Regions from separate parts of the Delftia sp. Cs1-4 genome, predicted to be linked through region 2. Evidence: predicted binding sites of a transcription regulator. Region 2 holds the regulator's gene; the other holds the start of a gene.
The links. The regulator FNR, encoded in region 2, switches genes on or off when oxygen is low (the NO sensors DNR and NnrR bind a similar motif). The targets are predictions, from matches to a motif close to TTGATNNNNATCAA.
Positions count from the first base shown of each region.

Region 1 (5,949 bases), 980 kb from region 2:
GCTGGGCCTTCGAGAGCGGGCGCTGGATCATCGAGGACGACTACGACAGCGAATTCCACTACGACGGCATGCCCACCGCCTGCGTGCAAGGCCTGGACAAGCACGCGCGCACCATCTACATCGGCACCTTCGGCAAGACCCTGTACCCGGGCCTGCGCATGGGCTACATGGCCTTGCCGCAGGAGCTGGTGCGCGCCTTTGTCCAGGCGCGCAGCATCATGGACGGGCACACGCCCCAGATCCAGCAGCTGACGCTGGCGCGCTTCATGGAAGACGGCCACTACAACTCCCACGTGCGGGCCATGCGCAAGCTGTATGCGGGGCGGCGCGAGGTCATCCTCGAATCCATAGGCAGGCACCTGGCCGGCATCGTCACCGCGCCACGGCCCCAGGGCGGCATGCAGGTGCCCTGCCTGCTGGAGCCCGGCTGGTCCGAGGAAGACACCATCCGCCGAGCCGCCGCGGCCGGCGTGCTGCTGCAGGGGCTCAGCCGCCTGTACGCGGGCGAGCAGCGGCAACCGGGCTGGCTGCTGGGCTATGCCTCGCTCACGGCCTACGAGATCGAGGCCGCCGTGCTGCGCCTGGCCAACGCGCTGCGAAAACCCTGACAGGTTGGGAGACGCCGGACGCTGCATGCCTCAATAGGGCAGGGGAAAGCGCCCGGTCAGGTCGGACACGCCTTCGTGGATGGACTTGAGCGTGCGCGCGTTCATGGTGCCGCTGCGTATGCCGCCCAGCGTGGCAAGAATCATGTCGCCAATCTCGCGGAACTCGTCGGCGCCCATGCCGCGCGTGGTGCAGGCCGCGCTGCCCACGCGGATGCCCGAGGTCACCAGCGGCCGCGCGCCGTCGCCGGGCACGGCGTTCTTGTTGACCGTGATGCCGATCTGCTCCAGCGCCGTTTCGGCGGCCTTGCCCGTCAGCTCCCAGGGGCGCAGGTCGATCACGCCCAGATGGCAGTCCGTGCCTGCGGACACCACGGACAGTCCGCCCTGCGAAAGCCGGTCGCACAGCACGCGGGCGTTGTCCACCACGGCCCGCGCATAGGTACGGAAGGCGGGCTTGAGCGCCTCGCCCAGCGCCACCGCCTTGGCCGCCACCACATGCATCAGCGGGCCGGACTGCAGGCCCGGAAACACGGCGGCGTCTATGCGCCTGGCGATCTCGGCGTCGGCCGAGAGGATCATGCCGCCGCGCGGCCCGCGCAGCGTCTTGTGCGTGGTGGTCGTGGTCACATGGGCGTGCTCCACGGGGGAGGGGAACACGCCTGCGGCCACCAGCCCAGCCACGTGCGCGATGTCGGCCATGAAGATGGCGCCCACCCGGTCGGCAATGCGCCGGAACTCGGCCCAGTCCATCTGCCGTGAATAGGCCGAGCCACCGGCAATGATGAGCCTGGGCCGCTCCTTCAGCGCAATGCGCCGCACCTGGTCCATGTCGATGCGCTGGGAGCGGGCGTCCACCTCGTAGCTGATGGACTGGAACCACTTGCCCGACACGCTCACGCGGGAGCCGTGCGTCAGGTGGCCGCCCGAGCGCAGGTCCAGCCCCATGATCTTGTCGCCGGGCTCCAGGAACGCCAGGTACACGCCCTGGTTGGCCTGGCTGCCCGAGTGCGGCTGCACGTTGGCGTGCGCGCAGCCGAACAGCGCCTTGGCACGCGCAATGGCCAGGTTCTCCACGGCATCGGCATTGGCGCAGCCGCCGTAGTAGCGCACGCCCGGGTAGCCCTCGGCGTATTTGTTGGTCAGCACCGAGCCCTGCGCCTCCATCACCGCGCGGCTCACGAAGTTTTCAGAGGCAATCAATTCAATCGAGCGTGACTGGCGAATCCGCTCGGCCGCGATGGCATCCCAGGCCTCGCTGTCTGCCTGTTGAAGATCCAGTGAATTGATTTTGGGGAGCGATAAATCGTCCATGTCGCATTGGCTGTCTTGGAGGCGCTGAAGCACGGGAATCGGCAGCGTCCGGGTTATGGAAGGATTTGAAAACCAGGGCGCATCGGTAATAGGCAGTCTACAAAGTGCAGCGGCCTTGATTCCGACCATGTTTCAGCGGGTGAGCAGACCAATTAAGGTGGCATGCCAATGTAAACCGTTGAAAAAAGCGGTCTGGTTCATTGTCGAAAATAGGTCTGTTTGAATCCACGCTGTCTCCATAGAATTCGCCGCCAGACGTTGAAAGTCATGAGATCCAATACCGCCAGGAATCATCCGCAATCTGCTGTCGGGCAGATTGATTCAAGGCGGAATATGACAGAGTGAAGAAATCCATGACAACGTATCTGCCATCTGCAGCGTCATTTGAATCGCCATTGATGATTGCGGCGGATGGAGAAAGCGGGGGAGGGAATAGGCGATTTGACTCAGATCAATCAAGTTCAATTACACGGAGTTGAAAAATGAATCTCGATATCTCTCGGACAGATGACGCCGTGCGCGATGCGCTCAAAAAGCTGTCCCTGCTCTGGAAGTCAAGAGCGGCCGTGAATCAGGACCTGCCTGATTACTGCGGCTTGGCGTTCGACCCCGCCCGGCAGGACTTCACCGCCTCGCTGCTGCCGTTTCGCGATCACCAGGCATGGGTGGAGGCGCCACAGCACCTGCGCGACCAATGCCTGTCCTACGCCTGGGGCATCTACAACCTCAAGACCATCTACATCGAGTGCAACGTGGTCACGCCGGCCTGCGAGGACATCATCAAGACCCCGCCGCCCAGCGCCAACCGGGCGCTGCTGCAGGACGTCATGTCCCAGGCCCTGCTGGACGAGGCCCTGCACACCCGCATGTCCATCATGGCCTGCAACTACATCTATGAGATGCGCGGCCTGGCGCCGCTGGACTACGCGGACTTCAACCTCGTCGGCTGGCGCAACGGCGTGCTGGCGCAGTGCGGCGCGGAATGGGAGCGCCGCCTGGCCCGCTTCGCCATTGCCTGCGCCAGCGAGACCCTGATCACCGACTACCTCAAGACCATGGCCGAGGACCGCTCCATCCAGCCCATCTGCCACGAGGTCACGCGCACCCACGCCGTGGACGAATGGAGCCATTCCAGCGTCTTCAGCTCGGTGGCCACCGACATCGTCCAGGGCCTGAGCAACCGCGAGCGCAGCTACCTGCGCTCCATCATCCTCAAGACCGTGCAGATGTTCGCCAACAACGAGCTGGGCGCCTGGTCCACCGTCTTCACCATGGTCGGCATGCCGCATGCGCGCGACATCCTGCACGACGTGGGCGACAGCAACGAGATCGGCGTCTACACCGACTCGGTGCAAAGCCTGATCGACCGCATCGGCCTGGCGGGCCGCAACCTGGGCGGCAGCGTGGCGCTGGTGTCCTCGGTCCTCGAGGAGATGCAGGCATGAGCGCCGCCCTCCAGGCAGGCAGCACGCTGGCGCGCTGCGCCGCGGCACGGGCAGAGGCGGGCGGCGTCATGGTCTACACCCTGCGCGTGCAGGGCGCCTCGGCGCAGTTCCTCGGCGGCCTGCGGCCCGGCCGGCATGTGGCCATCGAGCATGCCGACGCCAGTGGCGCCGTGCAGCAGCGGCTGTACTCCATCACCCGCTACGAGCCCTGCAGCGAGCACGACGGCGCCGGCCAGTTCGACATTGCCGTCAAAAGCTCGGGCCGGGGCAGCGTCTCCGACCACATGCATGCAGTGCTGCGCGCAGGCTCCACGCTGCCGCTCGGCCACGTGGCCGGTGACATCACGGCCGACCTGGTGCTGGGCCTGGACTCCCTGGTCATGCTGGCCGGCGGCATCGGCCTGACCCTGCCGCTGGCGCTGCTGCGCGAACTGGATCGGCTGCAGCAGCAGGGCCAGCGCGTGCCCCGCACCACGCTGCTGCTGTGCTTTGCGCGCATGGCTGACATTCCGTTCCTGCAGGAGCTGCAGCAGCTGTGCGAAACGGCCCCCTGGTTCGACCTGCGTATCCACATCACGCGTGAAGACATTGCCGCCCACGGGCCCTTCGTGCCGGGCCGCCCCTCGCAGCAGTCCCTGCTGGCGCTGGGCCAGCCCCAGGCGGTGGTCATCTGCGGCGGCCACGCCTTTGCGCAGACCTTTCGCGAGCATGCGCGGGCCTGCTTTCCCGGTGCCATACAGCACATCGAGGCCTTCACGCCGCCTGCCGCATCCACCGCCCAGCCAGGCGAGACCGCGCAGGCATGCCAGCTGCAGATCGCGCACAGCGGGCAGATTGTCGAAGCCGCGTCCGGCAAAAGCCTGCTGGAAATCCTGGAGGGCGTGGGCATTGCCATCCGCAGCCAGTGCCGGGCCGGCATCTGCGGCAGCTGCCGCATCCGCATCACGGGAGGCAGTTCACGGCTGGAGGCGGACTTTTGCCTCAGCGACAGGGAAAAGGAAGCCGGCTATGCCTTGGCCTGCTGCACCTTCCCCTCGGCAGGCCATATCCACGTCGATCTCAAGCCCGGCGCCTGACGGGCTCCGCACGTTCCAAGCCACCCTCCTGTATCCACCTGAGTTCCTCCCATGAAAAAAGCCATCGCGCTGCGCCACATCCACTTCGAAGACCTGGGCACCCTGCATGCCGAGTTCGCCAGCCGCGGCTACGAAGTGCAGTACGTCGATCCCAGCATCGGCGAGCTTGACACCCTGGACCTGGGCCGTGCCGACCTGCTCGTCGTGCTGGGCGGCCCCATAGGTGCCTATGACGAGGCGCTTTATCCCTTCGTCGCCCAGGAGCTGGCGGCCGTGCGCCGCTGGTTGGACAGCGGCAAGCCGCTGCTGGGCATCTGCCTGGGCGCCCAGCTCATTGCGCGCGCGCTGGGCGCCAGGGTCTATCCGCTGGGCGTCAAGGAAATCGGCTTTTCGCCGCTCACGCTTACCGATGCGGGCCTGGCCTCGCCCCTGGCCAAACTGGACGGCGTGCCCGTGCTCCATTGGCATGGCGACCAGTTCGACATTCCCGAAGGCGCCGTGCACCTGGCCGGCACCGCCATCGGTGCCAACCAGGCCTTCGCCGTGGGCCCGCAGGTGCTGGGCCTGCAATTCCATCTGGAGGCCGATGCGGCCCGGCTGGAGCGCTGGCTGGTCGGCCATGCCTGTGAGCTCGGCATGGCCAAGGTGGACCCGCGCACCCTGCGCGCCGATGCCCAGAAATACGGCGGCCTGCTGACCCTGGCCGCGCGCGATGTGCTGGCCGCCTGGCTGACCAACCTGGAGCGCAGCCGCTGAACCTGCGGCGCCGCCCATTCACCCATTTCCCCCCACGCCGGAGCCGCCGCTGCGCGGCGCCGGAATCTCTGTTCCCGAAAAAAAGGAGAGTTGAAGATGGTTGTCGTACTGTTCGAACTGCAGGCCTTGCCCGGCCAGAACCAGACCTATGTGGACCTGGTCAACAAGCTCACCCCCATGCTCAAGCCCATGGAAGGGTTCATCTCCGTGGAATGCTTCCAGAGCACGCTCAACCCCGAGAAAGTCATGTCCGTCACCACCTGGCGCGACGAGGAAGCCGTCGTCCAGTGGCGCAACGTGGAAGCCCACCTAAGCGCCCAGCGCGCCGGCCGCGACAAGATCTTCAAGGACTACCGCGTGCGCGTCACCCAGGTGCTGCGCGACTACGGCCTGAATGACCGCGCGCAGGCGCCTGCGGACAGCATCATGGGCAAGGCAGGCAGCTGCCCGGTCAGCCACGCCTGAGGGCTGGCGGTGCCGCAAAGGCCCGGCTGGTCCTCCTGCCGGAGCGCGATGCACGCCCTCGAAAGATGCCGGCAGTGACTACGCTGCCGGCGCCAGGCCGGAAAAAAAGCCCGCTGAATGCTCAGAGGGCTTTTTTTCGGCAGGCACAGATTCCTTCGCATCGGAACTCCACCGCACCGCACGGCATCCTGCGTGCCGCCGTGTGCAGCGTTTTCAGTTGCGAGCTGCCGCTGCCGCCATTTCGGCAAGAAACGGACCTTGGGCCGCTTCGGGTTTGCTTTCGATGAG
Region 1 covers NC_015563.1:3,500,082-3,506,030, reverse strand. Annotated here, with positions in the region: gene DELCS14_RS15385 (PLP-dependent aminotransferase family protein) at 1-608, shown strand, start outside; gene DELCS14_RS15380 (serine hydroxymethyltransferase) at 639-1,919, opposite strand; gene DELCS14_RS15375 (diiron oxygenase) at 2,402-3,364, shown strand; gene DELCS14_RS15370 (2Fe-2S iron-sulfur cluster-binding protein) at 3,361-4,440, shown strand; gene DELCS14_RS15365 (glutamine amidotransferase) at 4,492-5,196, shown strand; gene DELCS14_RS15360 (antibiotic biosynthesis monooxygenase) at 5,293-5,661, shown strand; gene DELCS14_RS15355 (H-NS histone family protein) at 5,875-5,949, opposite strand, start outside.
Region 1: the regulator FNR is predicted to act here: its motif matches at 2,361-2,374, upstream of DELCS14_RS15375 (diiron oxygenase).

Region 2 (5,949 bases):
GCCGTTCGAGCAAGACTGAGTCCCTCCACCAGAACGAGAACTTCCCATGAGCGATTTCGTAAACAACTTCTGGTCGATCTATGTCACGGCGATCACGCTGGGCGGCATCATCGGCTGCCTGCTGCTGCTGTATCTCACCGCACGCAAGAAGGTGGTCCCCTCGGCCGACAACACCACGGGCCACGTCTGGGACGAGGACCTGCGCGAGCTGAACAACCCCATGCCCAAGTGGTGGATGTGGCTGTTCATCATCACCTCGGTGTTCGGCTTCGCCTACCTGGCGGCCTATCCGGGCCTGGGCTCGTTCGCGGGCAAGCTGGGCTGGACGCAGCTGGGCGCCTATGAAAACGAGATGGCCAAGGCCCGCGCGGACCTGGAGCCGCTGTACGCCAAGTTCACGAGCATGAGCACCGAAGACATGGCCAAGGACCCCCAGGCCATGGCCATCGGCGAGCGCCTGTTCATGAACAACTGCGCACAGTGCCACGGCTCGGACGCACGCGGCGGCAAGAGCTTCCCCAACCTGACCGATGGCGACTGGCTGCATGGCGGCACGCCCGAGAAGATCAGGGAAACCATCACGGGCGGCCGCATCGGCATCATGCCGCCCATGGCCGCTGCCGTCGGCACGCCCGACGATGTGCGCAACCTCTCGCACTATGTGCTGAGCCTGTCGGGCAGCCCGCACGACTCGCTCAAGGCCTCGCTGGGCAAGTCCAAGTTCACGGCCTGCGCAGCCTGCCACGGCATGGACGGCAAGGGCAACCAGGCCCTGGGCGCGCCCAACCTGACCGATGACATCTGGCTGCACGGCTGGGGCGAGGCCGCCATCACGGCCATGATCAACAACGGCAAGCACAACGAGATGCCTGCCCAGAAGGACAAGCTGACCGAGGCGCAGATCGCGGTGCTTGCTTCCTATGTCTGGGGCATGTCGCACAAAGACGGCGCAGTCCGTCAGTAAGCACAGGGGCGGCGCTGCGGCGCCGCCTTTTTGCGTTTTGAGTTTTCAGATATTTCAAAAAAACAAAGGAACCCACCATGAAGCCCGAGAGCGGGGATGACACCGGGAAGCCTCCCCGCAAAGTCATTCCGATCACGCCGGCCACGCCTGATCCGGGCGAGCTGGTGTCGATGTTCGAGTCGGAAAAGAAGGTCTACCCGCGCTCCATCAGCGGTGTCTTCGCACGCTGGCGATGGGCCCTGGTGTTTCTCACCCAACTGGTTTTCTACGGCCTGCCCTGGCTGGAGTGGGGCCAGCGCCAGATGGTGCTGTTCGACCTCGGAACGCGGCGCTTCTATCTCTTCGGGCTGGTGCTGTACCCGCAGGACTTCATCTACCTGGCGGGCCTGCTGATCATCTCGGCGCTGGCATTGTTCCTGTTCACGGCCGTGGCCGGGCGCCTGTGGTGCGGCTTCTCGTGCCCGCAGACGGTCTACACCGAGATCTTCATGTGGGTGGAGCGCAAGGTCGAAGGCGACCGCAGCGCGCGCATGCGGCTGGACAAGAACGGCTGGACCTTCGAGAAGGCCTGGAAGAAGTCGCTCAAGCAGTTGCTGTGGATCGCCATTGCGCTGTGGACCGGCTTCACCTTCGTGGGCTACTTCGTGCCCATCCGCGAGCTGGGCGGCGAGCTGCTGGCGCTGCAGGGCAGCTGGCAGATGTTCTGGGTGCTGTTCTACGGCTTTGCCACCTATGGCAACGCGGGCTACATGCGCGAGCAGGTCTGCAAGTACATGTGCCCCTATGCGCGCTTTCAGAGCGCCATGTTCGACCGGGACACCATGATCGTCAGCTACGACACGGGCCGGGGCGAGCCGCGTGCACCGCGCACCAAGAAGGTGGACTACAAGGCCCAGGGCCTGGGCGACTGCATCGACTGCAAGATGTGCGTGCAGGTCTGCCCCGTGGGCATCGACATCCGCAACGGTCTGCAATACGAATGCATTGGCTGCGGCCTGTGCATAGACGCCTGCAATTCCATCATGGACAAGATGGAGTACCCGCGCGGCCTGATCCGCCTGACCACGCAGAACGCCATGGCCGGCCTGTGGCGGCGTGCCCAGGTGCTGCGCCGCATCTTCCGTCCGCGCGTGCTGATCTACTCGGCCGTGCTGATCGGCTTGAGCGTGGCCATGATCGTGAGCCTGGCGCTGCGCCAGTCGGTCAAGGTGGACGTGATCCGCGACCGCGCCTCGCTGTCGCGCATCGTGGCGGGCGGCAAGCTGGAGAATGTCTACCGCCTGCAGATCATGAATGCCACCGAGCAGGCCCAGCGCTACCGCATCAGCGCCCACGGCCTCGATGGGCTGGAGCTGGCGTCCGAGCAGGAAGTCGAGGTCGGCCCGGCCGAGACGCGCGGCATTGCGGCGCGCCTGCAGATTCCCTACGGTTCGGCCGAGCCGGGCTCGCACACCGTATTCTTCGATATCGATGCCGTGCATTCAGGCGCGGGACGCGCGTCCGAAAAGGCCGTCTTCCTGGTGCCCCGGTGATGTTCCTGGCAGGCGCGGCACGGTCCGCGCCTGCCGCCTGAAAGAAAGAGGTTTCCCATGTCTTCCAGTCCCGCAGTGTCCGCGCCCGCGCAGGCTCCCTCGCACCCCGACGCCGGCAAGCCCTGGTGGAAGTTCGGCCATGTCTGGCTGGTGGTGGCCGGCCCGGCGGCCGTGGTGGTCGCTGCCGTGATCACGGCCATCATCGCCATCAATGGCGCCGATCCCGTGATCGACCCCGACTACTACCGCAACGGCATCACGATCAACGAGCGTGCCGATGGCGTGCGCGAAGTGCCCAAGAGCATGGCGCCCGCCGTCACCGGCCGCAACCATGCGGCCACGCCCGCGCACGATCACCCCACGGACCGCTGATCGCCGTGCACCCCTGCAAGAGGCCGCAGTCGCGGCCTTTTTGCATGGCGGATCGCATCTCCGGCATGCGCGACGGGTGAGGGTTTCCTACAGGCGTGCAGGGCGCTGCGGGGCTTGGCGCCATGCGTTGGCGCGGCGCACAATGAAGGCGACCCCTCGACAGCACAAGGAGATCGCTGATGTTGGCCCAACGCTGGATGTGGATTGCCTGGCCTGCCTTTCTGGCAGCCGCCGTGATGGAGATGCTGGTTTTTGCCTTTGTGGACCCGCTGGAGCTGCATTGGCTCGGCGACCTGGGCTGGTCGCGCCAGGGCATCTACACGCTGGCCTTCTTCGCCTTCTGGGGCGTGACCATGCTCTCCAGCCTGATGACCACCATGCTGGGTCGCTCGGCCCGCGATCTCAATGACGGCGTGGTCTCCGAGCCCGACCCGGATCTGGCCATGCAGGGGCTGGGGCGGGACTGAGCGAGAGCCCGCCGCAATGAACAAGGCCCGCTGTCGCGGGCCTTGTTCATTGGCGGATGAATGCTTGCCGCCCTTGCAGCCTCACTGGCACTGCTGGCTGTTGACGATGCGCTTGAGCGCCTCCGTGTCCAGGATGCGCAGATGGCGCTGGCGCACCTCAATGATGTTGTCGTCCGCGAACTTGGAGAAGGTGCGGCTCACCGTCTCCAGCTTCAGGCCCAGGTAGCTGCCGATTTCCTCGCGCGTCATGCGCAGCACCAGTTCGGACTTGGAAAAGCCCCGCGCATGCAGGCGCTGCACCAGGTTGAGCACGAAGGCGGCCAGGCGCTCTTCTGCGCGCATGCTGCCCAGCAGCAGCATCACGCCGTGCTCGCGCACGATCTCGCGGCTCATGACCTTGTGCACATGGTTTTGCAGGGCCGTGACCTCGCGCGACAGGTCTTCCAGCTTGTCGAAGGGCATGACGCAGACTTCGGCGTCTTCCAGCGCGACGGCATCGCAGGTGTGGTGGTCGTTGACGATGCCGTCCAGGCCGATGATCTCGCCGGCCATCTGAAAGCCTGTGACCTGGTCGCGTCCGTCCTCGGTGGCCACGCAGGTCTTGAAGAAGCCGGTGCGGATGGCGTACAGCGAGGTGAATGTCTCGCCGTTGCGAAACAGCAGGCCTCCGCGCTTGACCTTGCGGCGCGTGGCCACGATGTCGTCGATGCGCTGCATCTGCTCGGCATCCAGGCCCATGGGCATGCACAGTTCGCGCAGGTTGCAGTTGGAGCAGGAGGCTTTGATGGTCTGAAGGTTCATGGAGTGATAAACATCAGCGGCACACAGCGTGCCGGCGGTGACCTCGTGGATTGCGATGAGTTGGATCAAATTGTCGCAGCAGTCCCTCAAACAACTCTTGATATGAGTCAAGGACATGACCGATGTGCTGCGGCACAGTCGAGGTATTAGAGGAAAAAACCCATGACCGCTGTCACCCCAGAGCTGCTGCGTCGCTTTGACGTACCGGGGCCCCGATACACCTCGTTCCCTACCGCCGACCGCTTTGTCGAGGCCTTTGGTGCAGAGGACTATATCCTGGCGCTGCAACAACGCAAATCGAGTACCGCAGCGCGTGCCATGCCTTTGTCGCTGTATGTGCACGTGCCCTTTTGCGAGTCGCTTTGCTACTACTGCGCCTGCAACAAGATCGTGACGCGTCACCATGATCGCGCTGCCGTCTACCTGGACTACCTGGCGCGCGAGATGGCCTTGCATACGGCCCATTGCGGCAAGGGCCAGGCCGTCAGCCAGCTGCACCTGGGCGGCGGCACGCCCACCTTCTTCTCCGACGACGAGCTGCGCACGCTGATGGGCCTGTTGCGCGAGCATTTCAAGCTGGAGCCGGGTGGCGAGTACTCCATCGAGGTCGATCCGCGCACCGTCAGCGTCGAGCGCCTGGCCGTGCTCAAGGAGCTGGGCTTCAACCGCCTGAGCTTCGGCGTGCAGGACTTCGACGAGCAGGTGCAGATCGCGGTGCACCGCGTGCAGCCGGCCGAGCAGGTGTTCGAGCTGGTGGCGGCCGCGCGGCAGCTGGGCTTTGCCTCCATCAACGTGGACCTGATCTACGGCCTGCCCAAGCAGACGCCCGAATCCTTCGAGCGCACGCTGGCCCAGGTCAACGCGCTGCGGCCCGACCGCATCGCGCTCTATGCCTATGCCCACCTGCCCGAGCGCTTCAAGCCGCAGCGGCGCATTGCGGCCGAGGATCTGCCCCAGGGGGCCGACAAGCTGGCCATGCTGTCGCGTTCCATCGCCGCGTTCATGGACGGTGGTTATGTCTATGTGGGCATGGACCACTTCGCCCTGCCGGAGGACTCGCTGGCCGTGGCCAAGCGCCAGGGCCGGCTGCACCGCAACTTCCAGGGCTACAGCACCCAGCCCGACTGCGACCTGATTGCGCTGGGCGTGTCGGCCATCGGCAAGGTGGGTGCCAGCTACAGCCAGAACGCCAAGACGCTGGAGGAGTACTACGACGCCATCGACGCCAGCCACCTGCCCGTGGTGCGGGGCCTGGCGCTGTCGCGCGACGACCTGGTGCGCCGCGCCGTCATCATGGCCATCATGTGCCAGGGCGCCGTGCTGTTCGAGCCCATGGAGCAGGCATGGCTGCTGGGCTTTCGCGAGTACTTCGCGCCCGAGATGGCGGCCCTGGAGGACCTGCAGGCCAAGGGCCTGGTGCAGATCAGCGACGAGGGCTTCCAGGTCACGCCCATGGGCTGGTACTTCGTGCGCGGCGTGGCCATGCTGTTTGACCGATATCTGCAGGCGGACAAGAACCGGGCGCGGTTTTCGAGGATCATCTAGGCCCCATGCTGTTGTCGCTCCTCTGGACCGCTTTGATCATGGGGCTCGTCGGCGGGCCCCATTGCCTTGCCATGTGCGCTGCGCCCTGCGGCGTGGTCACGGGCGGGGCGGGGCAGGGCGGCGGCTCGCAGGTGGTGGCCGTGCATGGATTGCAAAGCCGGCTGTGGCTGCGCACGGCGCTGTTCCACGGCGGCCGTCTGGCCGGTTATGCCAGCCTGGGCGCTGCCTCGGCCCTGGCCATGGAAAGCCTGTCCTGGCTCACCAGCCA
Region 2 covers NC_015563.1:4,484,626-4,490,574, reverse strand. Annotated here, with positions in the region: gene DELCS14_RS19640 (cbb3-type cytochrome c oxidase subunit 3) at 1-19, shown strand, start outside; gene ccoP (cytochrome-c oxidase, cbb3-type subunit III) at 47-964, shown strand; gene ccoG (cytochrome c oxidase accessory protein CcoG) at 1,042-2,496, shown strand; gene DELCS14_RS19625 (FixH family protein) at 2,554-2,868, shown strand; gene DELCS14_RS19620 (hypothetical protein) at 3,048-3,335, shown strand; gene fnr (fumarate/nitrate reduction transcriptional regulator Fnr) at 3,417-4,136, opposite strand; gene hemN (oxygen-independent coproporphyrinogen III oxidase) at 4,299-5,681, shown strand; gene DELCS14_RS19605 (sulfite exporter TauE/SafE family protein) at 5,687-5,949, shown strand, end outside.